DNA from 2 places in the Actinomadura fulvescens genome. Region 2 is predicted to be linked to the other one. Evidence: riboswitches for the same ligand, from Rfam matches in the RefSeq annotation. Region 2 holds a riboswitch; the other holds the start of a gene.
What was found. Region 2 has a riboswitch for glycine ahead of gcvT (glycine cleavage system aminomethyltransferase GcvT). Riboswitches for the same ligand answer to the same signal wherever they lie in the genome.

Region 1: another riboswitch for glycine. It lies ahead of gcvP (aminomethyl-transferring glycine dehydrogenase); the one in region 2 lies ahead of gcvT (glycine cleavage system aminomethyltransferase GcvT).

Annotation. Positions count from the first base shown of each region.
Region 1 is NZ_BAAATD010000003.1:516,946-531,308, forward strand. It holds gene ABD333_RS14465 (NUDIX domain-containing protein) at 1-251, shown strand, start outside; gene ABD333_RS14470 (hypothetical protein) at 317-559, shown strand; gene ABD333_RS14475 (nitrate/nitrite transporter) at 713-2,095, shown strand; gene ABD333_RS14480 (maleylpyruvate isomerase N-terminal domain-containing protein) at 2,106-2,819, opposite strand; gene ABD333_RS14485 (plectin) at 3,022-3,453, opposite strand; gene ABD333_RS14490 (TetR/AcrR family transcriptional regulator) at 3,574-4,140, shown strand; gene ABD333_RS14495 (LutC/YkgG family protein) at 4,152-4,793, opposite strand; gene ABD333_RS14500 (LUD domain-containing protein) at 4,793-6,241, opposite strand; gene ABD333_RS14505 ((Fe-S)-binding protein) at 6,238-6,963, opposite strand; gene ABD333_RS14510 (DUF5999 family protein) at 7,328-7,531, shown strand; gene ABD333_RS14515 (alpha/beta hydrolase family protein) at 7,710-8,348, opposite strand; gene ABD333_RS14520 (PPOX class F420-dependent oxidoreductase) at 8,394-8,819, shown strand; gene ABD333_RS14525 (tetratricopeptide repeat protein) at 8,848-9,987, opposite strand; gene gcvP (aminomethyl-transferring glycine dehydrogenase) at 10,101-12,992, opposite strand; glycine riboswitch at 13,063-13,169, opposite strand; glycine riboswitch at 13,170-13,265, opposite strand; gene ABD333_RS14535 (flippase-like domain-containing protein) at 13,530-14,363, shown strand, end outside.
Region 2 is NZ_BAAATD010000004.1:266,977-281,339, forward strand. It holds gene ABD333_RS16995 (carbohydrate ABC transporter permease) at 1-288, shown strand, start outside; gene ABD333_RS17000 (glycoside hydrolase family 13 protein) at 320-1,882, shown strand; gene ABD333_RS17005 (hypothetical protein) at 1,863-2,129, opposite strand; gene ABD333_RS17010 (helix-turn-helix domain-containing protein) at 2,490-3,800, shown strand; gene ABD333_RS17015 (5'-methylthioadenosine/S-adenosylhomocysteine nucleosidase family protein) at 3,861-4,796, opposite strand; gene ABD333_RS17020 (hypothetical protein) at 4,799-6,598, opposite strand; gene ABD333_RS17025 (NUDIX domain-containing protein) at 6,697-7,434, shown strand; gene ABD333_RS17030 (L-serine ammonia-lyase) at 7,452-8,825, opposite strand; gene glyA (serine hydroxymethyltransferase) at 8,885-10,144, opposite strand; gene gcvH (glycine cleavage system protein GcvH) at 10,147-10,536, opposite strand; gene gcvT (glycine cleavage system aminomethyltransferase GcvT) at 10,590-11,678, opposite strand; glycine riboswitch at 11,746-11,837, opposite strand; glycine riboswitch at 11,839-11,935, opposite strand; gene ABD333_RS17050 (3-oxoacyl-ACP reductase) at 11,995-12,759, opposite strand; gene ABD333_RS17055 (aldehyde dehydrogenase family protein) at 12,768-14,129, opposite strand; gene ABD333_RS17060 (glutamine synthetase family protein) at 14,174-14,363, opposite strand, start outside.

The sequences.
Region 1 (14,363 bases), on a different contig from region 2:
GCATCGACGCGGTCAACGTCTTCGTGTTCGCCGGGATCGTCACGGCCGAGCAGGCCGCCGCCATCCGGCTGCCGGCCGACGAGCTCTCCGACCACGTCCTCGTGGCCGTCGAGAAGGTCCCCGAGCTCGCCCCGCCGCACATCGCCCGCCGCATGGAGCCGAGCCTGCGCGGCCTGGCCGAACGCCGGGCGGTGTATCTGGAGGACGGCCGCGAACCCTCGTTCGTCACCCTGGGTGACCGGGAGGGATAGAACCCGGCCCGGGATGGGTAGATCGCGTACCGAACGTGACGGGTGAGAGGAACGGGGGACCGTCGATGGCAGCCTGTGAGGTCTGCGGCAACGAGTACGCGATGAGCTTCGAGGTGCACGCGCAGGGCGCGGTGCACACCTTCGACTCGTTCGAGTGCGCGATCAGCCGGATGGCGCCGATCTGCGAGCACTGCGAGTGCCGGATCGTCGGCCACGGGGTGGAGGTCGACCAGCACTGGTACTGCTGCGCGCACTGCGCCCGCACCGCCGACCCGCGCCGGGCCGAGGCGCTCGTGGATCACGTGTGACCGGGCGCTGACCTGGAGGCCCGGCCCGCGGGCCTCACATCTCGTGTCGGACGCGGTGCAGCGGAGTTATCACTGCCGCATTACGTGAAACACACCGGCGAAACTCGCGACTCCTAGCGTCGGCCACGCCAAAGCGACCGACGAGGAGTCCCGATGACCGTCACGACCGATGTCACACGGAAAGGCCGCGGGCGGCCACTGGCCAGTATCAAGGGTCACTGGATCGACGACTGGCGGCCGGAGGACCCTGACTTCTGGGCGAACGGCGGCGCCAAGGTCGCCCGCCGCAACCTGATCTTCTCGATCTTCTCCGAGCACATCGGGTTCTCGGTGTGGACGTTGTGGTCGGTGCTGGTGTTGTTCCTGGGCCCGGCCTACGGCATCGACCCGGCCGGCAAGTTCACGCTCACCGCCGTTCCGGCGCTGTTCGGCGCCGTGCTGCGGATTCCCTACACGTTCGCCGTCGCCAAGTTCGGCGGGCGCAACTGGACGATCTTCAGCGCCGGGCTGCTGCTGGTGCCCTCGGTGCTGGCGGCGTTCCTCATCGAGCCGGGCGTGTCGTACTCGACGCTGGTGATCCTGGCCGCGATCGCCGGCGTCGGAGGCGGCAACTTCGCCTCGTCGATGGCCAACATCAACGCCTTCTACCCGCAGCGCCTCAAAGGCTGGGCGCTCGGCATCAACGCGGGCGGCGGCAACATCGGCGTCGCCGCGGTGCAGCTGGTGGGGCTGCTCGTGCTGGCCACCGCGGGCAGGGACCACCCGGGCCTGGTGGCCGGGATCTACATCCCGCTCATCGTGCTGGCCGTCCTCGGCTCGGCGCTCTACATGGACAACCTGGCGCACGCCCGCAACGACAAGCGCGGGATGCGCGACGTGAGCAGGGACCCGCACACCTGGGTCGTCTCGGTGCTCTACATCGGCTCCTTCGGCTCGTTCATCGGCTTCGGCTTCGCGTTCGGCCAGGTGCTGCAGGTGCAGTTCAAGGCCGACTTCCCGACGCCGATCGACGCCGCCTACCTGACGTTCCTCGGGCCGCTGCTCGGCTCGCTGATCCGGCCCTTCGGCGGCGCGCTGGCCGACAAGCTGGGCGGCGCCAAGGTGACGTTCTGGAACTTCGTCGCGATGGCCATCGCCGCGTCCGTGGTGCTGGTGGCCTCGCAGCAGAAGTCGCTGGCGCTGTTCCTCACCGGCTTCATCCTGCTGTTCGTCTTCAGCGGCCTCGGCAACGGCTCGACCTACAAGATGATCCCGGCGATCTTCCGGGCGAAGGCGGAGCTGGGCGTCGCCAACGGCGGCGACCCGGCCGCCGCCGAGGTCGAGTCCCGCAGGCTCGCGGCCGCCCTGATCGGGATCGCGGGCGCGGTCGGCGCGTTCGGAGGCGTGCTGGTCAACGTCGCCTTCCGGCAGTCGTTCCTCACCTACGGGACCGGCGACGGCGCCTACATCGCCTTCATCGCCTTCTACGCCCTGTGCTTCGCACTGACCTACCTGGTCTACATCCGCACGCACGCCAGGAAGCTGGCCGGAGTCTGATCCGGCCCGGTCACGTCAGGCGCGCCGACCGCGCCCCCGGCGGTGTCCGGGGGCGGCGGCCGGCGCCGCCGCCGCGGGCCGCGGGTCCCTGGGCAGGGGCCTGCTCCGCCGGCCAGCCGGGTGACCGGCCCGAGGAGCACAGCACCGCCTCCCAGGCGTCGCCCGGGCCCAGCGGCAGGTGCGGGACGCCCCAGTGCCACGCCGAGACGAGCAGCTCGGGGTCACGGGGGCGGTAGTCGGTCCCGATCGCCCGGGCGAGGTCCCAGGCGTGCAGGTGCCATTCCACGCAGGCGGCGCCCGCGTGGTCGCCGACGGTGTACTTGGTGCCGCGATAGATCAGGTGGGTGCGGTCCCACATCTCCGGCATCAGGTCGGCGTAGGCGCCGGCCGACACGGTGAACGCCATGATGCGCGACGGCGCGGGCTCGGGCGGCAGGACGGCGAGCTCGGTCGCGTTCTGCCGGGCCTGCTGGCGGATCAGGACGGCGGAGGCGGCGTCCTGGGCGAACAGCTTGGCCAGCCGGCTGTCGGGCGAGTCCTGGAGGTACTCCAGGAAGTTCTCCGCGACACAGCGCAGATGACCGGCCAGGTCGGCGGCCAGCCACTCCGTGCAGGGGGTCGGCACGTTCCAGTCGCCGACCTGGGCCGCCAGCGCCCGGATCGCGTGCACCCCGTCCTGGTAGGACTCGAGTACGCGATGCCGATCAGGCGGCGTGCGCTCCACGTGATTTCCCCCCGCGTTAAGAGCACCGTGACGTTCGTGTGGCCCCTGACGCCGGGCGTTTCCGCCACGCCGGCGCGGTCCTCCCCCGGCCGCCGGCGCAGGGAGCCCCCGGCGATCCCCGAGAGGGTAGATTCTCAGAACTCGGCGGCCGGTGCCACTCGGGTCGGCTGCTGTGTCGCGAAGTCGCGACGCGGGCGGCCGGTCAGACGGCGGCCGCGGGCCGTTCGCGGAAGGTCATCCGGTGCTGCTCCCGCGTGGTGCGGATACGGTCGACCTCGTCGGTCCACGGCTTGACGGCCGGGCGCGCCTTGGCCTGGCGGCGCGCGATCTCCGCGGCGCGCCGGGTCTTGGCGTCCGCCGACGGCGCGGCGTAGGTCTTCGGCCCGGAGGCGACGCGCTCGGCGGCCTCGGCGGCCAGCAGCACCTCGGTCAGCGCCATGTCGAAGGCGACGGCGAGCTCGCGCAGGGCGTCGTCGCCGACGCGGTCGCCGGCGCGCCCGCCGGACTGGGCGGCGCGCAGCGCCTCCTCCGCCTCGGCGGCGGCCCGCAGCCGGTCCTTGTAGGCGTCGGCGAGCCGCTGGTCGGCCTCGTAGGTCTCGATGACGTCCTTGCTGACACGGCGGCCCAGCGGCATGGGTGACTCCTTGCAATCGCGGCTTTCTAGATCCAGCTCCGGGTAAGCGTACGCCCCGGCGTCGGCGTGTCGTGGCGCAGGTCACCCAACGTGTGCCCTTTACGCAGTAAGGTTCTCCCCATGGTCCGACAGCCGGCGATCAACGCCCAGAACCGTGCGCCGCTCAGCATCGAGCGCATCATCGAGGCCGCGCTGCAGATCGTGGACGGCCAGGGGCTCGGCCGCCTCACGATGCGGCGCCTCGGCGACGCCCTGGAGGTGGAGGCGATGGCGATCTACCACCACCTCCCCCGCGGCAAGGAACAGCTGCTGGACGGGCTCGTCGCCCACGTCGCCATCTCCCCGGCCGTCACGCACGGAGCGGCGGACTGGCGCGAGGCCCTGCGCAGGTGGGCCCGCGACTACCGGGCGCGGCTCCTCGGCCACGCCGGGGTCCTGCCGCTGCTGGTCACCAGCCGCAACCCGGCCGCCCTCACCACCACCACGGCCTCGCTCCAGGAGGTGCTGCGGCAGGGCGGCATCCCCGAGGCGACCGCCGCCGTGGCCGCGCACACCCTGCTCGGGTACGTCATCGGGCACACGGCGCTGGAGGTGCGCGGCACGCCGGACGGCACCGGCGAGACCGTCGACTGGGACGCCCGCTTCGACGGCGGGCTCGACCTCGTCCTCGGCGCCGTCTCGCCCTGACCCGGCGGCGGTCAGTCCTCCACCACGATCACTTCGAGGCCGCGGGGGCCGTGCCCGCCCGGCACCCGCGCCAGCTCGACGGCCGTGGTCACCGACGGGCCGGTGATCCAGGTGAGCGGCCGGTACGGGTCGAGACGGGCGACCGCCTCCGGAACGGTCCCGACGATCTGGTCGGCGTGGACCACGCACAGGTGGTGGTCCGGCACGAGCGACAGCGCCCGCCTGCCCTGCGCCCGCCCGCCGTCCAGGACGATCGTCCCCGTCCGCGCGACGGCCACGGCGCAGCCGGTGACCGAGGCGTCCACCGCCCGCAGGGTCGCGACGTCGGTGACCTGCGAGTCCGCCAGGGCGCGCACCCCGTCCAGCTCCGCCAGCCAGCCGTAGGGCAGATCCGCCGGAACGACGATCTGCTTGGCCTCCCGGCCCCACAGCGCGGCGGCGATCGTGGTGCCGAGCTCGTCGGCGCCCACGTGCCGCACGGTCGCCCGCTGGTCGGCGAGCCGCTCGGTGAACAGCGCGATGACATCGGCCCGGCTCGCCGCCTCCTCGGCGCCGAGCCGCCGGCGGTAATCCCGCGGCACCTCCACCGGCGTGCCGCTCGCGGTGCCGAGGGCGTCGCGGACGCGGGCGAGAATCTCCTCCCGGGATCCCATCAGCGTTCCCCCGCGCTGCCCGGCCGCCGTGACCGCCACCAGGAGCGGAAGCTCTCGGCGGGCGGCGCGGGCAGGTCGCGGGCGTCGGTCCATTTGCCGAGCAGGCCGGGCAGCCTCCGGATCCGGCCGCCGCGCGACAGCAGCCGCGCCCAGCGCGTGCCCCGCTGCAGTGACGTCTCGTACCGGCGCCGCTCCCCCATCGTCCACGCGACGGTGCGCATCAGGAGCATCTCCGGCGTCGGCACCGGCCGTCGCCGCCGCGACTCGACCACCTGGCCGCGCAGCCGGACCAGCACGTCCGGGATGTCGATCAGCACGGGGCAGACGTCCGCGCACGCGCCGCACAGCGTGGACGCGTACGGCAGCGATGCCTCGAACGCGCCCTCCACACCGCGCAGCTGAGGGGTGAGGATCGCCCCGATCGGCCCCGGCAGCACCGGGCCGTAGGGTCCGCCGCCGGTGCGCTCGTAGACCGGGCAGACGTTGAGGCAGGCCGAGCAGCGGACGCAGCGCAGTGCCGTGCGGCCCACCTCGTCCGCCAGCGCCCTGGTGCGCCCGTTGTCCAGCAGGACCAGGTGGAGCCGCCGCGGCCCGTCACCGGCAGTGACGCCGGTCCAGGTCGAGACCGACGGGCTCATCCGCCCGCCGCCCGACGCGCGCGGCACCAGTTGCAGGAGGACTTCCATGTCCTCCCACGTGGGCACCACGGACTCGATCCCGGCGACGCAGATCAGCGTCTCGGCGAGCGCCAGGGCCAGGCGACAACCGCCGTCCTGCTCCAGAGCGGCGAGGGTGCCAGTCTCGGCCACCGCGAAGTCGGCGCCGCAGATCGCGACTCCGCAGGCGAGGAGCCGGTCGCGCAGATGGGACCGTGCCATCGCAGCCAGCGCGGCCGGGTCGTCGTCCAGGTCAGGCCCGGCGCCGGGCAGCCCGTTCAGGAACAGCTCGCGGACCTGTGCGCGGTTGCGATGCGCGGACGGCGCCAGCAGGTGCGTCGCGTCCTCTCCTCCCAGGCCGACGATCAGCTCGCCCAGGTCCGTCTCGTACGCGGTGACTCCGGCCTTCGCGAGGGCCTCGGCCAAGCCGATCTCCCGTGTGATCGCGGATGCGGCGGTGATGGCGCCGGTCTCACCGGTCGCTCGGACGAGGCCGTCGATGACGCTCCGCGCCTCGGCGGCGTCGGCCGCCCAGTGCACCGTGCCGCCCGCCTCGGTGACGGCGCGTTCGAGCTCCTCCAACTGGGTGCCGAGGTCGAGGAGCGTCCGGTCCCTGATCGCCCGTCCCGCCTCCCGCAGCTCCTCCCAGTCGGCGGCCTCGCCGGTGGCCGCCGCGGCCCGCGCCCGGAGAGCTCCGGTGGCCGCGCCGAGGTTGCGGCGCTGCCCGGTGTCGGCCAGCGCGGCGCGGGCGCCGGCCGCGAACTTGGGCATGCCGAGCGGCACGGGCGTCATCGTGCCTCCGTGCCCGCGAGGATCTCCGCGAGGTGCATGACCCGGACGCCGCTCCGCAGCCTCGTCAGCGCGCCGCCGATGTGGGTGAGGCAGGAGTTGTCGACCGCGCAGACGACGTCGGCGGCGGCGGCGCGGATGTGCCGGACCTTGTCGGCCACCATCGCCACCGAGAGGTCGGCGTTCTTCATCGCGAACGCGCCGCCGAAGCCGCAGCACTCCTCGGCGGCCGGAAGCTCGGCCAGCTCCAGGCCCTTGACCGCGCGCAGCAGCCGCACCGGCCGGTCACCGACCCGCAGGGCGCGCATCGACTGACAGGTGGGGTGGTAGGTGACGCGGTGCGGGAAGTACGCGCCCACGTCGGTGACGCCGAGAACGTCGACCAGGAACTCGGAGAGCTCGTAGACCGCGAGCTCTTCGACCGCCTTTGCCAGCGCCGTGTCGCCGGCGCCGCGGGCGATGCGCGGATAGGCGTCGCGCACGGTGGCGGCGCAGGACGCGGAGGGCGTCACCACGACGTCGGCGCCGAAGACCCCGGCGAACCGGCGGGCCAGGTCGGCGGCCTCCCGGTGGTAGCCGGTGGTCCAGTGCATCTGGCCACAACAGGTCTGGTCGGGCGGGAACACCACCTCGTGCCCCAATCGTTCGAGCACGGTCGTCACCGCCCGTCCGGTGCCCGGGAACAGCGCGTCGTTGAAACAGGCGACGAACAGCCGCACGCGCATCGCGCCCTCACTCTCCCCCTGTGCCTCCCCGCCCCCAGGGAGCCATCGTAGGAGCACCGGGCACCGCGGACAGGCCGAACATTCCGACCCACTCGGACGGATCGCGGCGCGCCGAGGTCACACCGCGAACCGGGGTGAATCGTTTGTCCGGTGGACGGCGTGTCGTTCTTCGCCCGTTATCGATCAAGGGGAACATTGTGAGTGGCACCTCAGGGTGAGACGGGTCACATCCATCCGGTACCGCGGTACCAAGTCACAACCGTCCCAACGGGCTATGGCCGCGACGATGCGAACCGCATCACACTGGGGAACGTCATAAAGACGACAACAAACCGCACCGAAGTTGAAGACCGGAGGCACGCCGATGTGCCCGCACCAGCCACCCTGTCCCTCTCCTGACGGACCGAACCGCGACGCCGCCCGCACGGTCGTGCACCACCCCGAGCAGGGGTGGAGCCTGCTGTGCAACGGCGTGGTGCTCTTCGAGGACACCGGTGAGCTGCTGCCCGACGGGGAAGTCATCGCACCGCACCGGCCGACGGACCTGATCGCTCCGTCAGCCGCCTGACCTGTTCTCCACACGGGGGACTAGTCCGAACGGGTGATCATCCTCGGGGGCACGCTCACTCGCCCGAGACCTCTGGGCCTTCCCGCAGGCCCAGAGGAGCACGACTCGCACGGCACCACCCACAACCCACCACAGCACCGTCGACGCCCGCTTCGTGCGGGCGTCTTTCGCTTGGCCGTCAGCCGGTGCACTCCTGCGCCAGGGCCGCCCGGCCCTGCCGGACGGCGCCGCTCCAGCGGCGCAGCCACGGCTCGACGGCGGCGCCCACCGCCGCCGGATCCTTCGTGAGATCGTGCCGCTCGCCCGCCAGCACGACCACCTCGGCCGCGTCCGCCGGGTCGGGCACGCCGAACGGGTCACGGTCGCCGTTCACCACGAGCACCTCGACCCCCGCCGAACGCAGCTCGTCGGCCCGCGACCGCTCCGGAGTGCGCGGCGGGTGCAGCGGGAAGGCCAGCGCGATCACCCCGGCCGCCCCCGCCGCCCGGGCGGTGCGGCACGCCACCCGTGCCCCGTTGCTGCGGCCGCCCTGGACGAGCGGCACGGCGCCGCAGCGGTCCCGCAGGACCTTGATGATCTCCAGCCACGCCTCGTCCTGCTTCACCGCCGGGCCCGGGGCACGCCGCCCGGCCGCCCGGAACGGCTGGAGCACCCGCGCGACCGCGCCGCCGAGGCCGAGCGCCACCTCCCGGACGGCCAGCAGATCGGCGGCGTCCACTCCCCCGTTCGACCCGTGGGTCAGCGCCAGCAGGAACGACGGGTCGTCCACCTCGTCCAGGGCGACCCGCGCCAGGCCGTGGGCGGTCTCGATCTCCATGTGACCCACCGTAGCCGCCACGTCCCGGTACGGCAGAATCGCCTCATGACACAGATGACAGACAGTGAGTGGCGCGCGTTCGTGTCGGAGGGCACCCGTACCGGGAAGGTCGCCCTGACCCGTAAGGACGGGGCTCCGCACGTGACGCCCGTCTGGTTCGTGCTGGACGGGCCCGATCTGGTGTTCAACACGGGCAAGGACAGCCTCAAGGGCCGCATCCTGCGGCGCGACCCGCGGATCGCGATCTGCGTGGACGACCAGGAGCCGCCGTACTCCTTCGTCATCGTCAAGGGGGAGGCGGCCCTGTCGGAGGACCTCGACGAGATGCGCGCCTGGGCGACCGCCATCGGCGCCCGTTACATGGGCGAGAAGCGGGGCAAGGAGTTCGGCGAGCGCAACGCGGTGCCCGGCGAGTACCTCGTGCGCGTGCGGATCGACAAGGTCGTCGCCGAACGCGACGTCGCCTCCTGAACCCGCCCGGGCTCGCCGGACCGTCCGGTCAGGCGTCGGGCCAGCCGGGCGGCAGCGGCCGGGCGGGCGTGCCCGTCGCCAGCCGCAGCCGCTCGGCGAAGCTCTCGTGCAGCAGCGGGCCCCAGAGGTAGTCGCTCGGCACCCTGATGGCCCTGCCCAGCAGGTCGTGGGTCTCGGCGGGCGCGGGATCGGCCCCCGGGCCGCCCGCGTACCGGACGGCCAGCAGCGCGTACATGTGATCGAGCGCCCCGAACGCCTCGCCCGCCACCGCGGGGAGCGAACCGTCCGACACCGCCGACTCGACCACCGGCTCCCACCACAGGTCCGCGGGGTCGGCGTCCTCGTCGTCGCCGCCGAAGTCGCGGCGGAGCCGGGCCCGCACCTGGCCCGCCACGCCCGGGTCGGACAGGCCGCGGCGCCACACCTCGCGCGCCTCGTCGCCGCGCCCGCGCAGCGGCAGCGTGCGCGCCAGCAGTTCGGTGGCGAGCGGCCCGACCTCCGGGTCGGCGGCGGCCTCCTCGTCGCCGAGGGCCGCGCCGAACGCGCCGATGGCCTGGTCGAGACAGGAGATGCCGAGGGCCACCGCCAGCCGCGCGTGGGCGTACGGCGCGGACTCGCGGTCGATGACCCTGAGGCCCGCGGTGAGGACGCGCTGGGCGCGTGCCGGTTCGCCGCGTTCGAGCAGCCGCTGGGCGAGGTCGTGGGCCGCCACCGGGCCGTACTCGGCGTCCCCGGTCGCGATCGCCTCCTCCCAGTGCCCGCGCGCGGTCTCGAAGTCGCCCGCGTCGTCGGCCAGCCGGCCGAGCGCCAGGAGGGCCGGCGGCAGGTAGGCGGGGTTGCCGAAGTCGACCACGGCCTGCCAGGCCAGGCCCGCCTCCCGGTGCTCGCCGGCGCGTTCGTGGGTGAGCGCCAGGTGGTAGGCGGCCCGCGGCCCGTACTCGGGGTCGGCGGTGGAGACGGCGATCCGGTCGGCCTCGCGCGCCCCCGTCACGTCGCCGGAGTCGTCGAGGACGACCGCCAGGCCGAGCGCGGCCCGCGCCCGCTCCGGCGTGTCGCCCAGCGCGAGCACCTCCCGGAAAAGCCGGGCGGCCCGGTCGGCCTCACCGTTCTCGGCGAGCCGCCGGGCCTCCTCGCACAGCCGGGCCGGGTCGTCGGGCGTCTTGCTCATGCGGCAGCCTTCTGGGGTCTGGATGGTGCCCAGAGCCTACCGAGAGCGGCCTTCGGCGTCCCGGGACGACACCCGATCCGGCCAAGATCGATCTCGGACCCCGCGCGGCGCGCTCAGTCCTCGAACGCCTCCGGCGGCGGGCAGGAGCAGACGAGGTTGCGGTCGCCGTACGCCTGGTCGATGCGGCGCACCGGCGGCCAGTACTTGTCCTCGCGCAGCGCCGGCACCGGATAGGCGGCCTCCTCACGGGTGTAGGAGTGCTTCCAGTCCTCGGTGACCAGGGTGGCCGCGGTGTGCGGGGCGTTCTTCAGCGGGTTGTCGTCGCGGTCGTACGTGCCGTCCGCGACCCGCTCGATCTCCCGCCTGATCTCGATCATGGCGTCGGCGAACCGGTCGAGCTCGGCGAGGTCCTCGCTCTCGGTCGGCTCGATCATCAGCGTGCCGGCCACCGGGAACGACAGGGTCGGCGCGTGGAAGCCGTAGTCGATCAGCCGCTTGGCGACGTCCTCGGCGGTGATCCCGGTGTCCTTGGTGATCTTGCGGAGGTCGGCGATGCACTCGTGCGCGACCAGGCCGCCCCGGCCGGTGTAGAGGACCGGGTAGTGCGGGGCGAGCCGCGCGGCCAGGTAGTTGGCGCCGAGGATGGCGCTCTCGGTGGCCTCGCGCAGGCCGTCAGGGCCCATCATCGCGATGTAGGCCCACGAGATCGGCAGGATGCCCGCCGAGCCCCACGGCGCCGCCGAGATCGGCCCGACGCCGGCCCCGTCCGGCTCCGCGGCCGGGCCCGCCTCCGCGCGCAGCGGATGGCTCGGCAGGAACGGCGCCAGGTGCTCGCGCACGCCGACCGGGCCGACGCCGGGACCGCCGCCGCCGTGCGGGATGCAGAACGTCTTGTGCAGGTTGAGGTGCGAGACGTCGGAGCCGAACTCGCCCGGCCGGGCCAGGCCCACCAGCGCGTTGAGGTTGGCGCCGTCGACGTAGACCTGTCCGCCCGCGTCGTGCACCGACTTGCACACGTCGGTGATGGTCTCCTCGAACACGCCGTGCGTGGACGGGTACGTCACCATGATCGCGGACAGCTGCGCGCGGTGCTTGTCGATCTTGGCGTGCAGGTCGTCCAGATCGATGTTGCCCCGCTCGTCGCACTTGACCACGACGACCTTCATGCCCGCCATGACGGCGCTGGCGGCGTTGGTGCCGTGCGCCGAGGACGGGATCAGGCAGATCGTCCGGTCCTGGTCGCCGCGGGAGGCGTGGTAGCCGCGGATGGCCAGGAGCCCGGCCAGCTCGCCCTGCGAACCGGCGTTGGGCTGGACCGACACCTTCGCGTAGCCGGTGAGCTCGGCGAGCCAGGTCTCCAGCTCGCCGATCAGCTCCAGGTAGCCCTGGACCTGCTCGACGGGCGCGAACGGGTGGATGTCCGCGAACTCCGGCCAGGTGATCGGCTCCATCTCGGTGGTGGCGTTCAGCTTCATCGTGCAGGAGCCGAGCGGGATCATCGACCGGTCCAGCGCGATGTCGCGGTCCTGCAGCTTGCGCAGGTAGCGCAGCATGGCGGTCTCGGAGCGGTGCGCGTGGAACACCGGGTGGGTGAGGTAGGGGCTCTCGCGGCGCAGCACCTCGGGAATCGCCTGCGCGGCGGGCTCCGGCGCCGGCCCGGCCGGCCCGAACGCGGCGAGCACCGCGGCCACGTCGTCGGCGCCGGTGGTCTCGTCGCACGCGATCGCGAGATGGTCGTCGTCCACGAAACGCAGGTTGCGGCCGTTCTCCAGGGCCTTGGCGAGGATCTCGCGGGCGCGTCCGGGCACCCGCACGAGGACGGTGTCGAAGAAAGAGGCGTGGACGACCTCGGCGCCCGCCCGGCGGAGCCCCTCCGCGATCGCGGCGGCGTGCCCGTGGGTGCGCTCGGCGATCGCGGCCAGGCCCTCGGGGCCGTGGTAGACGGCGTACATGCTCGCCATGACGGCGAGCAGCACCTGCGCGGTGCAGATGTTGCTGGTGGCCTTCTCGCGCCGGATGTGCTGCTCGCGGGTCTGCAGCGCCAGCCGGTAGGCGGTGGCGCCGTCGGCGTCGACGGACACGCCGACCAGGCGGCCCGGCAGCTGCCGCTGGATGCCCTCGCGGACGGCCATGTAGCCCGCGTGCGGGCCGCCGAAGCCGTAGGGCACGCCGAAACGCTGCGACGAGCCGACGACGATGTCGGCGCCTGACTCGCCGGGCGGCCGCAGGAGGGTCAGCGCGAGCAGATCGGCGGCGACGACCACCTGGGCGCCGCGCTCGTGCGCGGCGGCGGTGACGGGCTCCAGGTCGCGCACCGCGCCGGAGGCGCCCGGGTACTGCAGGAGCACGCCGAAGAAGTCGCCGTCGGGCAGGCCGCCGGACAGGTCGGCGGTGACGACCTCGATGCCGAGCGGGACGGCGCGCGTCCGGATGACCTCGATCGTCTGCGGCAGCGCGTCGGCGTCGACCAGGAACGCGCCCGGGTCCTTGCGCTTGGACACCCGGTGCGCGAGCGCCATCGCCTCGGCCGCGGCGGTCCCCTCGTCCAGCAGCGAGGCGTTCGCGACCGGCAGCCCGGTCAGGTCGCTCACCACGGTCTGGAAGTTGAGCAGCGCCTCCAGCCGGCCCTGGGAGATCTCGGGCTGGTACGGGGTGTAGGCGGTGTACCAGCCGGGGTTCTCCAGGACGTTGCGCAGGATGACACCCGGCGTGTGCGTGCCGTGGTAGCCAAGGCCGATCATGGAGCGCACGACGGTGTTCCTGGCGGCGAACTCGCGCAGCCGCGCGATGGCCTGCGGCTCGCTCAGCGCCGGCGGCAGGTCCAGCGGCCGGTCGGTCCGGATCGCGCCGGGCACCGCGTCGCCGATCAGCGCCTCGGCGCTCGAATAGCCGATGGCCGCCAGCATCCGGGACTGGTCGTCGGGAGACGGCCCGATGTGCCGGTCGGCGAACGTGGACCGTGGGTGCTGCGGCGACGCCACCGGGGCGAAGTACTGGGCGGTCATTGGGGAAACCCTCCTGGGCTGCTGCGGTCGCTCAGGGCCGCCGTCGGCCCCGCTGGGCCGATGGCCGGTCTCCCCCTCTGTCATGGGCACCTGAGAGCTTCACCCGCGGAGCGGGGTTTCCCCTTCGGTGAGGATCCAACCCTCCGCCGAGGGATGGACGCCTGCTTTCCAGAGGTGCCTCGCCCAGCGGTCCTTTTGCCTGAGAGGTTCCGGGGAGGGTTGCCCCTTCGGCGCTCCACGCTGGCGGCGTGGAGTCTCTCCCGCACAGGGTCGACGGCATGTCCTGAAGGGAACTCTATCCAAAGACGACCGAAACGATCGACACGGCCCGCGGGCGCGGGCCCATGATCGGCGTTACCGGCCGGACGCGTACGATATGCACAGCTCACAGAGCCGCGGACCGGCCGCGGGCCGGGGAGCGAGACGAACAGGTGAGTCGGGTGAGACCGCACGGGGCGGGATGGCCCACCCCGCTCGACGAGGTGGCGCCGGGTCTGGGACGCTGATCACAGTGATGGTTCCGGACGGTGGTGCGGCATGACACAGGGCGTGACGCACGGCACGCGAAAGGGCGCCTCCGAGGCCCCGAGCGAGGCGCCCGAGCGCAGGCCCGGCGCCGCCGTCGCCGTGCCCGTCGACGAGCCCGCCCAGCCCGAGCGCATCCGCCGCCCGGGCGACGCCCTCCGGTTCGTGGCCGCCGTCGCCGGTCTCGCCGCGGTCCTGCTGCTGGTCTCGATCGCCCAGGGCACCGCGACCGGCCTGCAGAGCGACATCAAGGGGAGCACCGAGCGCGCCCCCCGGTTCCTGCTGACCATGGCCACGCTGATCTCCAGCTTCGGCGTGCTGGCCGTGCCGGTGGCGTTCGCGATCGAGCGGCTGTTCCGCAAGGACGGGGTACGGGTCGCGATCGCGCTGCTGGCCGCGGTGATCGCGTTCGTGCTCACCATCGTCCTGGACGACTGGGTGGTCCCCGTCGCACCCGGCGGCGTGCTGGACTCCCTCATCTGGGGCGACAGCAAGACCGCGCCCGTGCACACCGACATCACACCGGTCATCGCGTTCGTCACGGCGGTGGGGATGGCCGGCCGGGCACGCTGGCAGGCCGCCGTCTGGACCATGATCGGACTGGCGGCGCTGACCGGCCTGACCGCCTCGTACGCCTCGGTGGCGGCGCTGGCGGCCACCTACTTCCTCGGGCGGGCCATCGGCCACGGCACGCTGTACGCCGTCGGCACGCCCAATCCGCGCCCGTCCGGCACCGCCGTCATGAACGCCCTGGCGAAACTGGGCTACCGGCCGGTTCACGCCCGCCGCGTCCCCACTCCGGCGGACGAGCCCCGCGCCTACGACGTGGCGGTCGAGCAGGGCACC
Region 2 (14,363 bases):
GTGCGCGTGCTCTGGTCGGTCATCATGCCCGTCTCGCGGCCGATCCTCGCGGTGGTGTCGATCTTCGCCGTGGTGGGAGTGTGGAAGGACTTCATCTGGCCCCTGCTCGTCCTGCCCGACACCGACAAGATGACCGTGGCCGTGGCGATCTCCTCGCTCTCGAAGCAGACGCCCGACAACATCCTGCTCGCCGCGCTGGTCATCTCCAGCATCCCGGCGATCGTCCTGTTCTTCCTCTTCCAGCGGCACATCATGGCCGGCCTCACCGCCGGCGGCCTCAAGGGCTGACCGCGGCCCATCGTGAAGGAGTCAGTTCGACATGCCCGAGACTTTCCCCGAGTGGTGGCGCGACGCCGCGATCTACCAGGTCTACCCGCGCAGCTTCGCGGACGGCACCGGTGACGGCATCGGCGATCTCGGCGGGTTGCGCGCCCGGCTGCCCTACCTGGTGGAGCTGGGCGTCGACGCGCTCTGGATCAACCCCTGGTACCCGTCTCCCATGGCCGACGGCGGCTACGACGTCGCCGACTACCGCGACATCGACCCCGTCTTCGGCACGCTGGCCGAGGCGGAGAAGCTCATCGCGGAGGCGCACGGGCTCGGCCTGCGCATCATCATCGACGTCGTGCCCAACCACTGCTCGGACCAGCACGCGTGGTTCCGGCGGGCGCTCCGCGAGGGCCCGGGCTCGCCGTTCCGTGACCGTTTCTGGTTCCGGCCCGGGCGGGACGGCGGCCCGCCGAACGACTGGCAGTCGATCTTCGGAGGCCCGGCCTGGACGCAGGTGCCCGACGGCGAGTGGTACCTGCACCTCTTCGCGCCCGAGCAGCCCGACTTCAACTGGAGCGACCCGCTGGTCCGCGAGGAGTTCCTCGACATCCTGCGCTTCTGGTTCGACCGCGGCGCGGACGGCATCCGGATCGACTCGGCGGCCGTGCTCGTCAAGGACCCGGACGCGGCGCCCGACGGCCTGGACCCCTACACCGACCGCGACGGCGTCCACGAGATCTACCGCGAGTGGCGCCGGGTCGCCGACGAGTACGGCGGCCGGGCGCTGATCGGTGAGATCTGGCTGCCCGACCAGGACCGGTTCGCCGCCTACCTGGCGCCGGGCGAGCTGCACACCGCGTTCAACTTCGACTTCCTGAGCAGTCCGTGGGAGGCGCCGGCGCTCCGCCGGACGATCGAGGAGACCCTCGCCACGCACACGCCGCTCAACGCCCCGCCGACCTGGGTGCTCTCCAACCACGACGTGACGCGCCCGCCGACCCGCTTCGGCCGCGCCGACACCGGGTTCTCCCTCGCCGAACGCAACCACGGTGCCCCGACCGACCTGGCCCTCGGCACCCGCCGCGCCCGGGCCGCCGCGCTCCTGGCCATGGCGCTGCCCGGCAGTGTTTACGTCTACCAGGGCGAGGAACTCGGTCTCGAAGAGGTCGAAGACCTACCGCTCGACAAGCTCCAGGACCCGATCTGGCGCCGTTCCGGCCACACCGACCGGGGCCGCGACGGCTGCCGCGTGCCGCTTCCGTGGTCGGGCGACGAGCCGCCGTTCGGCTTCGGCGCCGACTCTTGGCTGCCCCAACCGGCCCACTGGCGAACGCTCACCGCGGAGGCCCAGTCCGACGATCCCGGCTCGATGCTCACCCTCTACCGCCAGGCCCTGCGCCTTCGCCGCGAACTCCCGGCGTCGTTCACCTGGCGGGCCACCCCAGACGGCGTCCTGGCGTTCGACCGAGGCGACACGTTCACCTGCGTGGTCAACCTGGGCGAGCACCCGTATCCGGTCCCCGCGGGCGAGACGCTCCTGGCCAGTGGCCCGCTGCGGAACGGTGAACTGCCCCCGGACACCGCGATCTGGCTCAGTTCACATGGAAGCTGAAGGTCACATCCTTGGCGGCGCCCGTGGTCTTCGGCAGTCCTTGGATGTGGACCGTCGCCGTGCCTGCCCGTACGGGAGCCACGATCCACTCGGTGTAGCCGGGATCGACGATGTAGTTGACCTGGTTGAGCCGTACGGAGCCGCCTAGCACCCTCGGCTCCTGCCAGACCCACCCGTGGCCCAGCCGGATGCTTAGCCCGGCCCCCCGTACGGTCGCCTCCCGCCCGCTGTCCCGTTCGGTAAGCACGGTGCTCGTCGGCGAGGCCGTTCCAGGAGTGGCAGGCGCCGAGGTCGCAGGTGCCGTCGTGGCGGGGACCGAGGCGGCGGGCGCGGACTGTGGCGTGGCCACAGTCCCGCTCTCGCCCGAACAGCCCAGGACGCCAAGGCACGTGACGAGCAGGACCGCCTGAAATTGGCACCGCATGGCGCCCACCGTAAACCCTCGGGAGCGCGAATCAGGCGGTCCGGGCCGCGGTGACCACTACGGCGGTGTAGCGACCTGGTTACAGTCAGTCCACTCAGTCATCTGCCGTCCGGCGCAGCCGGATAATCCAGAAGAGTGCGCAATGCTCGCGTTATCCGAATCTCTGCGGGACGAGGTGCCGAAATGACGACCGCCGAGGACAGAGTCCGGACGGGGCAGCGCCTGCGCGAGGAGCGCGAGAAACGAGGCTGGGGCAAGCGCCGGATGGCGCGTGAGCTGCTCAAGGCCATCGGCGCCCCGCCCGAGCGCAAGCGCGTCGACTCCCTGGACCGCCAGATGCTCGAATGGGAGAAGGGCAAGCACTACCCCGAGCAGTGGGCCTCCGCGTACGCCACCGCCTTCGAGATGGACGAGGCGGAGCTGTTCCCCGAGCTGCGCCGGGGTAGCGTGGATGAGTCGGAGCAGTCCAGAGAAGTGGACGACGATGTGAAACGCCGCGCCGCCCTTCAACTCCTTGCCGCACTCAGTGCCGGAACGGCCATCTCGACCGTCGCCCTGGACGAGGTCCTTGCCGATATCGAGCACGCTGCCCTCGGCGATGGCCGGGTGGACCTCGGCCGGTGGGACCAGGCCGTCTGGGAGTACGGACAGAGCTATATCAGTCGACCGGCCGGGAGTATGGTCGACGACCTGACCGCCGACATCATCGCCATCGGCCGCCTGCTGAGCCGGGCACAACCCCCGCTGATGGCGGCAGGCCTGTTGCGCGTCAGCGCCGGGCTCTCGGGTCTGCTGGCGATGGAGTTCAACGCCATGGGCGAGCGGCGGGCCGCACGTACCGCCTGGGGCGCCGCCGCCCGAGCCGCCGACGCCTCCGGTGATCGCGACCTGGCGGTGTGGGTGCGCGCCAAGGAAGCCGACGGGGCTCTGTGGGCTGGGGCGCCACTCCCGATCGTCGCGGCCTTGGTCAACGAAGCGATCACAGCGGCCCAGGGGCGTCCATCCCACGGACTCGCCCGCGCGCACACGGTCCGCGCGGATCTCGCGGCAGAGCAGGGAGACAGGAACAACGCCCGCGCCGCACTGCGCGATCTCGCCTACGTCCTGGAGCGGGTGCCGGAGGATGTGACAGCTGACCCGTCAGGCCACGTCGGGGAAGCCTTCCTGCGGTGGCACGAGGCCTACGTCTATGCCCTCCTGGGAGATGAGGAGGCTGACCGTTCGCTCGATCGTGGACTCGACCTCCTGTCGCACAGCCGTGGTGGGGCATCCGGCAGATCCAGTGGCGGCAGTCTTCACTTGATCAGGAGCATGGGCCTGGTCACGCGGCGGGAGGTCGGCGCAGGGCTCGACAGTGCCCTCACGACCCTTGGCCGGGCGCACTACATCGATCCCGCCACCCGGCGCCACCTGTCTGGCCAGATCTTGAGGTGCCTGCCCGACACGGATCGAAACCTCCCCGCCGCCCGCGAGCTCCGGGCCCTCACGGTCTAGCCCTCACGCCCACTGCGCCGCGTCCCGGCTTCCGCTGTCCTGAGGCCGGGTCGGCGATCGTCAGGTGCGCGAGGTCGCGGTGCCGCCGAGGCCGATCAGATAGGGCAGTGCGCGGTGGACGACCGTCGCCGCGTGCCACGCGGCGACGGCTTGGTGGTCGTCGTTCTTGCCGGGGTCGGCGTTGTCGGAGATGCCGCGGACGACCACCCAGTTCTGGGAACGGCCGGCGGCGGCGGAGTGCTCGTGGCAGGCCTGGCTGAGCCCGCCCGCCTCCATGTCGACGGCGAGGATCTTGTCATTGAACCGGGAGAGATAAGCCACGATCTCGGAGTCGGCGTCGGCGATCACCGCGTCTCCGGAGCCGATGAGCCCGCTGAAGACCCTGGTGTCGCGCCGGACGCCCGCCGGATCGGTGATGGTGAGCTCGGCCGGCTCGCCGTGGTCGGTGAAGAAGCTGTTGACGGCGTGGCCGACGGCGGCCGGTGCCTCCTTCTCCTCGCCTCGGTGCCGGGTTTGCTGCGGCAGTTCCTTACGGAGGTCGTAGTAGACCACCCGGGTCGCGACGACGACGTCTCCGATGCCGGTCTTCGGCTGGATCGCTCCGCCGATGCCGACAAGGACGACCACGTCGGGATCATGGTGACGGCGAAGGTTGTCGAAGGCGATGACGGTGGAGCGCTGTCCCTGGGCCAGTGCCCTGGTCGCCGCGATCCGTGCGGGCCGCCCGCTTCGAAGATCCACCTCACCCAGATCGAAGGCGAGCCCACCGGCGTTCTCGCGGCGCAGGCCGAGAGCGAGGCGGACGGCGTTGGCCTCCACGGCCAGGACGGTGATGATCCCGATATCGGCCTTGCGCCGGGGTTCGTCGTGGCGGGCGCCGGCACCGGGCGCCGTCGTGACCGTCACGGTCGCCCCCGAGCCCACGGCCGACTCCCGCACCGTGGTCGTGCCGCCGAACGTGGCGACGCCCTCGTTGTGCACCGGTCCTCGTTCCATGGTCAGCCGTCTCCCTTGTCGGTGCCGCCCGCCTTCGCCTGGGCCTGTACCTGAATCTGCGTCTGGGCGCCGGCGCCGACCGACGTCTGGCTCATCTCCAGTCGTCCGCCCATGTTGAGCACGCCGCTGTTGTTGATGATGTTGCTGGCCTTCTTCTTGAACGTGGAGGTGTCGATCTTGTGCTGGTCGAGAAAGTCCTCGGTGGCCTTGAGGAGGCGCTGCTCGACGAGCTTGATGTCGTCGTGCACCCTGGTCTCGTCGAACCGCGAGTCCTTCCAGGACAGGGAGGCGTGCTCCCGTACGCTGACCCGGCTCCCGACCAGGATCCGGCGGCGCGGGACCAGAGTGCGGTCCTTGCCCGCGAGCGCGACGCCTTTCAGGATGAAGGGCGCCTGGCACAGCCAGACGACCTGCGCGGTCTCCTCGGGGAGCCGCCACAGGGCCCGCAGCACCGCCCGGACGACGGCTCCGGCACCGCTCTCGCCGTAGAGATCGATGTCGTGGTAGCCGGGTGGTGTGCGGGTCAGCGCACAGGCCGCGAAGTCGAGGCTGAGCGAACGGCCGCGCACACCGGCTCGCAGGAAGACCGTGGTCACCAGTTCGCCGTCGGTGGTGACCTGCAGCTGGAGAAAATGGTGGGCGACGTGGTGCGGGTCATCGATGATCTGCCGCAGCCGTGCCCGTCCGGGCCGTTCGCTCAGCAGGTCGGGTTCGGCTGACACGTCCCTTTCGTTGATGAAGACGCGGTCCTGGACCAGGAGCTTCAGACGGCGCGGGTCCTCGGGCGTGGAGACGCGGCGCATGGCGTTGCGCAGGTGATCCACGAGCTGGTGTGTCCGGAACGGAGGCCGCTCGTACTCGCGTTCACTCATGCCCTCCTCGCCGGGACGCATCAGCTGGATCACCAGCGGCGGCAGCCATCGGTGCACGAGCTGGCCGCTGCCCACGAAGATCGTGGGTTCCCGTTCGAACGGATCGAACTCGGCCCACTTCTCGTCGGCCTTCTCGGGGGCGGGCCGGTGGTAGACGACGACGGGATAGGACTGCTGGCGATCGATGACGGCTTCCCGGCGCGTGAGGTCGGCTCGCCTGAGCTCGGACGCGTGATGAAGGCCGTTCAGCGACACCTGGCGCACCGCCGCCGTCGCCATGACGGCCAGGGCGATCGGGATCAGCAGCGCGGCGGCGGCCTGGCTGCCGGTGGACGGTGAGGTACCCGCCCAACCGGCCGCCACCTGCGAAGCGACCAGCAGGACGAGCGAGGTCCAGAACCCGATCCGCACCACCCAGAACTGCCGCCGCAGATGCTCGTCCTCCTCGATCCGCCGCCTGTCCCTCCAGATGCGCTGGAGCAGCCGGTCGGCCCACTGCCGCAGCTTCAGCCGGAAGACATCGGGGACGGCACGCACGAAGGTGCGCAGAGCGAAGAAGATCCCGAGCCAGCACAGCATCGTGACCACGGTGGCCGGCCGGATGGCGCATCCGACGAGGACGACGAGCAGGACGGCGACCTGCTGGAGGCTCGCCAGGGCCCACGAACGCCAGGCGTGCGCGACGACCGGCACCAGGTCGAACCCGTAGGACGGTGCGACCCGGCGGTACGGGTCGCCGTAGATCTGTCGCAGGACGATGGTGCGAAATGCCCGGTCGAGATAGGTGGCCGCACACAGATGCCTGGTCGCCCGCGTATCGCGGTTGGCGAGATCGTCGGGCGCCTTGGTCAGGGAGACCGCGGGCACCCGCGGCGTGCCGTCCGGCGGGCACTGAGCGGGGTCGTTCCTGGAGATGGGCGCAGTGAGCATGTCGTCGCCCCCGCAACGAAGCCGATTAAAGTCGATATGACCTTAAGTGGGCGAACGAGTTAAGGTCAATAGGACCTTTAACAGGTAGGCTGGCCGGTATGCGCCACTCTCACGATCGCGAGCGCGTCGCCGTGACCGTTGACCTGGTCATCTTCACCGTCCGCGACGAACGCCTGCACGTCCTGCTCATCGAACGCGGCAAGGAGCCTTTCGAGGGACGGCACGCGCTGCCGGGCGGCTACGTCCGGGCCGGCGAGCACCTGGACGCGGCGGCCCGGCGCGAGCTCGTCGAGGAGACCGGCGTGGACGCCGGCCAGATGCACCTGGAACAGTTCCGCACCTATGGCGACCCCGAACGCGACCCTCGCGGACGCGTCATCACCGTGGCCTATCTCGCTCTCGGCCCCGACATGCCCGTGGCCCGTGCGGGGACGGACGCCCGCGCCGCCGGCTGGGAGCCGGTGGACGCCGTCCTCGACGGCCGGATCGACCTGGCCTTCGACCACGGCGCGATCCTGCGCGAAGGCCTGGAACGAGCCCGTTCCCAGCTCGAATACACCACGGTCGCCGCGACGTTCTGCCGAGAGCCGTTCACCATCGCCGAACTGCGGCAGGTGTACGAGGTCGTCTGGGGCCTCAAGCTGGACGCCAGCAACTTCCGCCGTAAGGTCACCAAAGCGCGGGGCTTCCTGGTGGCCACGGGCGCGCACCGCACGCCGGACATCGGGCGCCCCGCCGGCCTCTACCGCCGCGGAGACGCCCGCCTGCTGACACCACCGCTGCTGCGCTCAGGCGATGCCGTCGCCGCCCAGCTCACAACGCTCGCCCTCCGCTGAGCGGCGCCCGACGCCTGTCAGCACTCGATGACGTTGACGGCCAGGCCGCCTCGTGAGGTCTCCTTGTACTTGTCGAGCATGTCGCGGCCGGTGTCGCGCATGGTCTTGATGGCCTTGTCCAGGGACACGAAGTGGCTGCCGTCGCCGCGGAGGGCTATGCGGGTGGCGCTGATGGCCTTGGTGGCGCCCACCGCGTTGCGTTCGATGCAGGGGATCTGGACCAGGCCGCCGATGGGGTCGCAGGTCAGGCCCAGGTTGTGCTCGATGCCGATCTCGGCGGCGTTCTCCACCTGCCCGGGGGTGCCCCCCATCACCTCGGTGAGGCCCGCGGCGGCCATGGAGCAGGCACTGCCCACCTCGCCCTGGCAGCCGACCTCGGCGCCGGAGATGCTGGCGTTCTGTTTGAACAGGACGCCGATGGCGCCGGCGGTGAGGAGGAAGCGGACGGCTCCCTCGTCGGACGCGCCGGGGACGAACTTGGCGTAGTAGTGCAGGACCGACGGGATGATCCCGGCGGCGCCGTTGGTGGGCGCGGTGACGATGCGGCCGCCGGCGGCGTTCTCCTCGTTCACGGCCAGGGCGAAGAGGGTCACCCAGTCCATGGCGTGCAGGGGGTCCGAGGGCGTCTCGGAGGTCAGCTGGCGGTGCAGCTGGGGGGCGCGGCGGCGGACCTTGAGGCCGCCGGGCAGGAGGCCCTCGCTGGCGCAGCCCCGGCTCACGCAGGCCTGCATCACGTGCCAGAGCTCGATGAGCTTCTGTTTGATCTCGGTCTCGGTGCGGCCGAAGGCCTTCTCGTTCTCCAGCATCAGGGCGGAGATGGACAGGCCGGTCTCGTGGCAGCGGTCGAGGAGCTCGGCGGCGGTGTCGAACGGGTGGGGCAGGACCGTGTCGTCGGCCTTGATGCGGTCGGCGCCGGTGGCGTTCTCGTCCACGATGAAGCCGCCGCCGACCGAGTAGAAGACCTTGCTGCGCAGCTCGGTGCCGTCCTCGGAGTGGGCGGTGAAGCGCATGCCGTTCGGGTGGCCGGGCAGCGACTCCTTGCGTTCGAAGATCAGGTGCTCGTTGACCACGAACGGGATCTCGTGGTGGCCGAAGAGGGTGAGGGCGCCGGATTCGCGGATCTTCTTCAGGCGGTCTTCTACCGTGTCGACGTCCACCAGTTCGGGCTTGTCGCCTTCGAGGCCCAGGATGACGGCCTTGTCGCTGCCGTGGCCCTTGCCGGTCAGGCCCAGGGAACCGTAGAGGACGACCTGCACGGTCGCCGTCTTCTCCAGAACGCCGTCGCGGTCCAGGCCGCGGGCGAAACGGTGGGCGGCGGCCATCGGCCCGCCGGTGTGGGAGGAGGACGGGCCGATCCCTATCTTGAAGAGATCGAAAACGCTGATCGCCATGGGTGCTACCTCGTTGTAGCGGCTCCCCGCCGGGTCGGCCCCGGCGGGGAGTCCGGGCACTACAGGTTGGGGTACAGGGGGTGCTGGTCGGCCAGCGCCTTGACGCGGGCCGCGAGCGCCGCGGAGTCGAAGGACGGCTGGAGCGCCAGGGCGATGACGTCCGCCACCTCGCGGAAGTCGTCCTCCTGGAAGCCCCGGGTGGCCAGCGCGGGCGTCCCGATCCGCAGACCGGAGGTCACCATCGGCGGGCGCGGGTCGTTGGGCACCGCGTTGCGGTTGACGGTGATGCCGATCGAGTGGAGGCGGTCCTCGGCGTCGCGGCCGGTCAGCTCCGAGTCGACCAGGTCGACCAGCACGAGATGGACGTCGGTGCCGCCGGTGAGGACCTTCACGCCCGCCTTGGCCGAGTCCTCGGCGAGGAGGCGTTCGGCCAGGACGCGCGCGCCGTCGATGGTGCGCTGCTGACGCGCCTTGAACTCCGGCGACGCGGCGACCTTGAGGGCCACGGCCTTGGCGGCGATCACGTGCTCCAGCGGGCCGCCCTGCATGCCGGGGAAGACCGCGGAGTTGATCTTCTTGCCGTACTCCTCGCGGGCGAGGATCAGGCCGCCGCGCGGACCGCCGAGCGTCTTGTGCGTGGTCGTCGTCACGATGTCGGCGTGCGGGACGGGCGACGGGTGCAGCCCGGCGGCGACGAGGCCGGCGAAGTGCGCCATGTCGACCATCAGGAGGGCGCCCACCGAGTCGGCGATCTCACGGAACGCGGCGAAGTCGAGCTGCCGGGGGTAGGCCGACCAGCCCGCGACGATCATCTTGGGCCGGTGCTCGGCCGCGAGGGCGGCCACCTCGTCCATGTCGACCAGGCCGTCCTCGGCGCGCACGTGATAGGGCACCACGTTCAGCGTCTTGCCCGAGTAATTGAGCCGCATGCCGTGCGTGAGGTGCCCGCCGTGCGCGAGATCGAGGCCGAGGATCGTGTCGCCGTGCTGGAGCAGCGCGAAATAGACCGCGGTGTTGGCCTGCGCCCCGCTGTGCGGCTGGACGTTGGCGTGCTCGGCCCCGAACAGCTCCTTGGCCCGGTCGATGGCCAGCTGCTCGGTGACGTCCACGTACTCGCAGCCGCCGTAGTAGCGCCGGCCGGGGTAACCCTCGGCGTACTTGTTGGTGAGAACGGAGCCTTGGGCTTCGAGGACGGAGACCGGGGCGAAGTTCTCCGAGGCGATCATCTCGAGCGTCGACTGCTGCCGGTTCAGTTCCTGGGCGACCGCCTCGGCGACCTCGGGGTCGACCGCCGCCAGCGGATCGTTCAGGATCGTCATGCTCAGCTCTCCTCGATCAGCTTGGTGTAAGCCTCGGCGTTGAGCAGGTCGCCCGGCTCGTCGCTGACCCGGACCTTGAAGATCCAGCCCTCGCCGTACGGGTCGTCGTTGATGACCTTGGGCTCGTCGATCACGGCGGAGTTGATCGCGGTGATCTCGCCGCTGACGGGGGAGTACAGGTCGCTGACCGACTTGGTCGACTCGACCTCGCCGCAGGTCTCGCCCGCCTCGACGGTGTCGCCCTCGCCGGAGCTCAGCTCCAGGTAGACGATCTCGCCGAGAGCGTCGGCCGCGTGCTGGGTGATGCCGACCGTGACGACGCCGCCCTCGTTCTCGAGGCCGGACACCCACTCGTGCTCTTCGCTGTAACGGAGCTGCTCCGGAACGCTCACGATGTTTCTCTCTCCCAGATTCAGGTCTCAGTGAGGACTCAGGTCTACACGTCTCAGGAACGCTTGTAGAACGGCAGGGTGACCACGTCGACGGGCTCCCGCCGGCCGCGGACGTCCACCGCGAGTTCGGTCTCCGTGACGCCGCTGTCGACGTACGCCATGGCGATCGGCTTGCCCAGTGTGGGCGACGGGGCGCCGCTCGTCACCACTCCGCACGGCGTGCCGTCGGACGTGACGACCTCGTAGCCCTTCCTGGGCGCCCGCCTGCCGCGCGCGACCAGTCCCACGAGCCTACGGCCAGGAGGGGTCTGGGCCTGCGCCGCCAGGGCCGCCTTGCCGACGAAGTCGCCCGGCTTGTCCAGCTTCACGACGCGGCCGAGGCCCGCCTCGTACGGCGAGGTCTCGGCGGTCAGCTCGTTGCCGTACAGAGGCATGCCCGCCTCAAGCCGGAGCGTGTCGCGCGAGGAGAGCCCGCACGGCACGACACCGTCGACCTCGGCGAGCGCCCGCCACATCGCCACGGCGTCGCCGGAGTCGACGAACAGCTCGAAGCCGTCCTCGCCGGTGTAGCCCGTCCGCGCGAGCAGCGCGTCGATCCCCGCCACCTTGGCCGCGAAGATCGCGTAGTAGCGCAGCTCCGGCAGCGGCGCGTCGGTGAACCCGGCGAGGATCTCCTGCGCCCGCGGTCCTTGCAGGGCGATCAGCGCGTACTCGGCCGACCGGTCGTCGACCCGCGCCTCGAATCCCGCCACCCGCTCGACCAGGGCGTCCCGCACGACCGCGACGTTGGCCGCGTTGGCCACGACCATCCAGGTCTCGTCGGCCAGCCGGTAGACGATCAGGTCGTCGAGGACGCCGCCGTCCGGCGCGCAGATCATGGTGTAGCGGGCCTTGCCCACCGCCATCGGCGACAGGTTGCCGACGAGCGCGTGGTCGAGGGCGGCCCCGGCCTGGGGGCCGTTGAGGAAGATCTCGCCCATGTGGGAGAGGTCGAAGAGCCCGGCACCGGTGCGCACCGCGGTGTGCTCGGCGGTCTCGCTCGCGTACCGCAGCGGCATCAGATGGCCGGCGAAGTCGACGAGGTTGGCCCCGAGGTCCTCATGGACGTCGTACAGCGGCGTCTTCTTGGGATCGACGGACATGGGTCGGCTCCTTGTTGGCGGGCGCGCGTGATCTCCATGGTCCCACCCGCGCACCGGGCTCGTCGGGGCCTCCCCCTCTGTCATCGGCGCCTGAGAGCTTCACCCCGGAGGGCTTTCACCTTCGGCGGGGGACGCTTGGTCCCCGCTTTCCAGAGGTCGCCTGGTCCGTGCGGTCCGTGGGCCTGAGAGGTTCCGGGGAGGATTTGCTCCTTCGGCGTCCCTGGCCGGCTGCCAGGGCACTCTCCCGCACGGGATCATCGGCTCGCCCCAGGCTAGCAGCGCCGACACCGCCCGACCACCGGCCGGACCCGCCCGATCAGAGCGGGGTCACGTAGGCGCCCGAGATGCCGCCGTCCACGAGGAACTCGGCGGCGGTGACGAACGAGGCGTCGTCGGAGGCGAGGAAGGCCACCGCGGCGGCGATCTCGGTGGCCTCGGCGAACCGGCCGGCGGGCACGTGGACCAGGCGGCGCGCGGCGCGTTCGGGGTCCTTGGCGAACAGCTCCCGGAGAAGGGGGGTGTTGACCGGGCCCGGGCAGAGCGCGTTCACGCGGATGCCCTCGCGGGCGAACTGGACGCCCAGCTCGCGGGACATGGCCAGCACGCCGCCCTTGGAGGCGGTGTAGGAGATCTGCGAGGTGGCCGCGCCCATGACCGCCACGAACGAGGCGGTGTTGATGATCGAACCCCTGCCCTGGGCGCGCATGTAGGGCAGCACGTGCTTGCAGCACAGGTAGACGCTCGTGAGGTTGACGTCCTGGACGCGCCGCCAGGCGTCCAGGCCGGTCTCCAGGATCGAGCCGTCGTCGGGCGGGGAGACGCCGGCGTTGTTGAACGCGACGTCGATGCGCCCGTAGGCGTCGTGGGCCGCCCGGTAGAGCGCCTCGACCTCGTCCTCGGAGGTGACGTCCGTCCTGACGAAGCGCCCGCCGGCCTCGGCGGCGGCGGCCTTGCCCCCGGCCTCGTCGATGTCGGCGACGACGACCTTGGCGCCCTCCGCGGCGAACCGCCGCGCGGTGGCGAGGCCGATGCCGCCCGCCCCGCCGGTCACGACGGCCACCCGGTCCTGCAAACGCTGCATCTCTCTCCTCAGTCGGTGGCGATGAAGACGTTCTTGGTCTCGGTGAACGCGTCCAGGGCGTCCGGGCCGAGTTCGCGGCCGAGGCCGGACTGCTTGAATCCGCCGAACGGGGTCCAGTAGCGGACGGACGAGTGCGAGTTGACCGAGAGGTTGCCCGCCTCGACGCCGCGGGCCATGCGGATGCCCCGGCTGAGGTCGCGGGTCCAGATGGAGCCAGCCAGGCCGTACGGGGTGTCGTTGGCGATCCGTACGGCGTCGGCCTCGTCGTCGAACGGGACGACGGTCACGACCGGGCCGAAGACCTCCTCGTGCCAGGCCGGGAGGTCCTCGTACGCGGACGTGGCGAGGACGGTCGGCGGGAACCAGAAGCCGGGGCCGTCCGGCGCCGTTCCCCGGAAGGCCACCGCCTCCTCGGGGACGTACGCGGCGACCTTGTCCCGGTGGGCGGCGCTGATGAGGGGCCCGACCTCGGTATGCGGATCGGCCGGATCGCCGACGACGACGTTCTGGACGGCCGGTTCGAGGAGTTCCATGAAGCGGTCGTAGGCCGTGCGCTCGACGAGGATGCGGGACCGGGCGCAGCAGTCCTGGCCCGCGTTGTCGAAGACGGCGTACGGCGCCGTGGCCGCGGCCCTCTCCAGGTCCGCGTCGGCGAAGACGATGTTGGCGCTCTTGCCCCCGAGCTCCAGCGTCACCCGCTTCACCTGCCGTCCGGCGGCCGCCATGATCTGCGTGCCCACCCGGGTCGAGCCGGTGAAGACGATCTTCCGTACGTCCGGATGCCCGACCAGCCGGGCTCCGGCCACCGGGCCCGCGCCGGGCAGGATCTGGAGCACGCCTTCGGGGAGGCCCGCCGCCAGGGCCAGCTCGCCGATCCGCAGCGCGGTCAGCGGCGTCAGCTCGGCGGGCTTGACGATGACGGCGTTGCCCGCCGCGAGCGCGGGGGCCACGCCCCACGCGAGGACCGGCATCGGGAAGTTCCACGGCACGATCACGCCGACGACGCCGAGCGGCTCGGCGAACGTCACGTCCAGCCCTCCCGGCACCGGGATCTGCCGTCCGAACTGCCGTTCCGGCGCCGCCGCGTAGTACGTGAGGACGTCGCGCACGTTGCCCGCCTCCCAGCGGGCCTGGCCGACTGGGTGGCCTGCGTTGGCGACCTCCAGCGCGGCGAGCTCGCCGGCATGAGCGTCCACCGCCGCGGCGAACGCGCGCAGAAGCCGGGCCCGGTCGCCCGGTGCCACCGACCGCCACACCTGGAACGCCCGTGCGGCGCGTGCCACGGCCGCGTCCGTCTCCTCCGCCGACGCCAGCCGGACGGTCTCGACGACCTTCTCGGTCGCCGGGTTGATCACATCGAAGTCCGTCATGGTCCCCGGTACGCCTCCTTCGGTCACGGGCGTTCGAATCCCGGTCACAGGCGCTCGAAGCCGCGGCGCAGCTCCCAGTCGGTGACCGCGCGGTCGTAGGCGTCCAGCTCGACCCGGGCGTAGTTGGCGTAGTGGTCGACGACCTCCTTGCCGAACGCCTCCCGGGCCAAGGGGCTGCGGTTCCAGTCGTCGGCCGCATGGCGGAGCGTGCCGGCGACGGTCTCCGCTTCACTT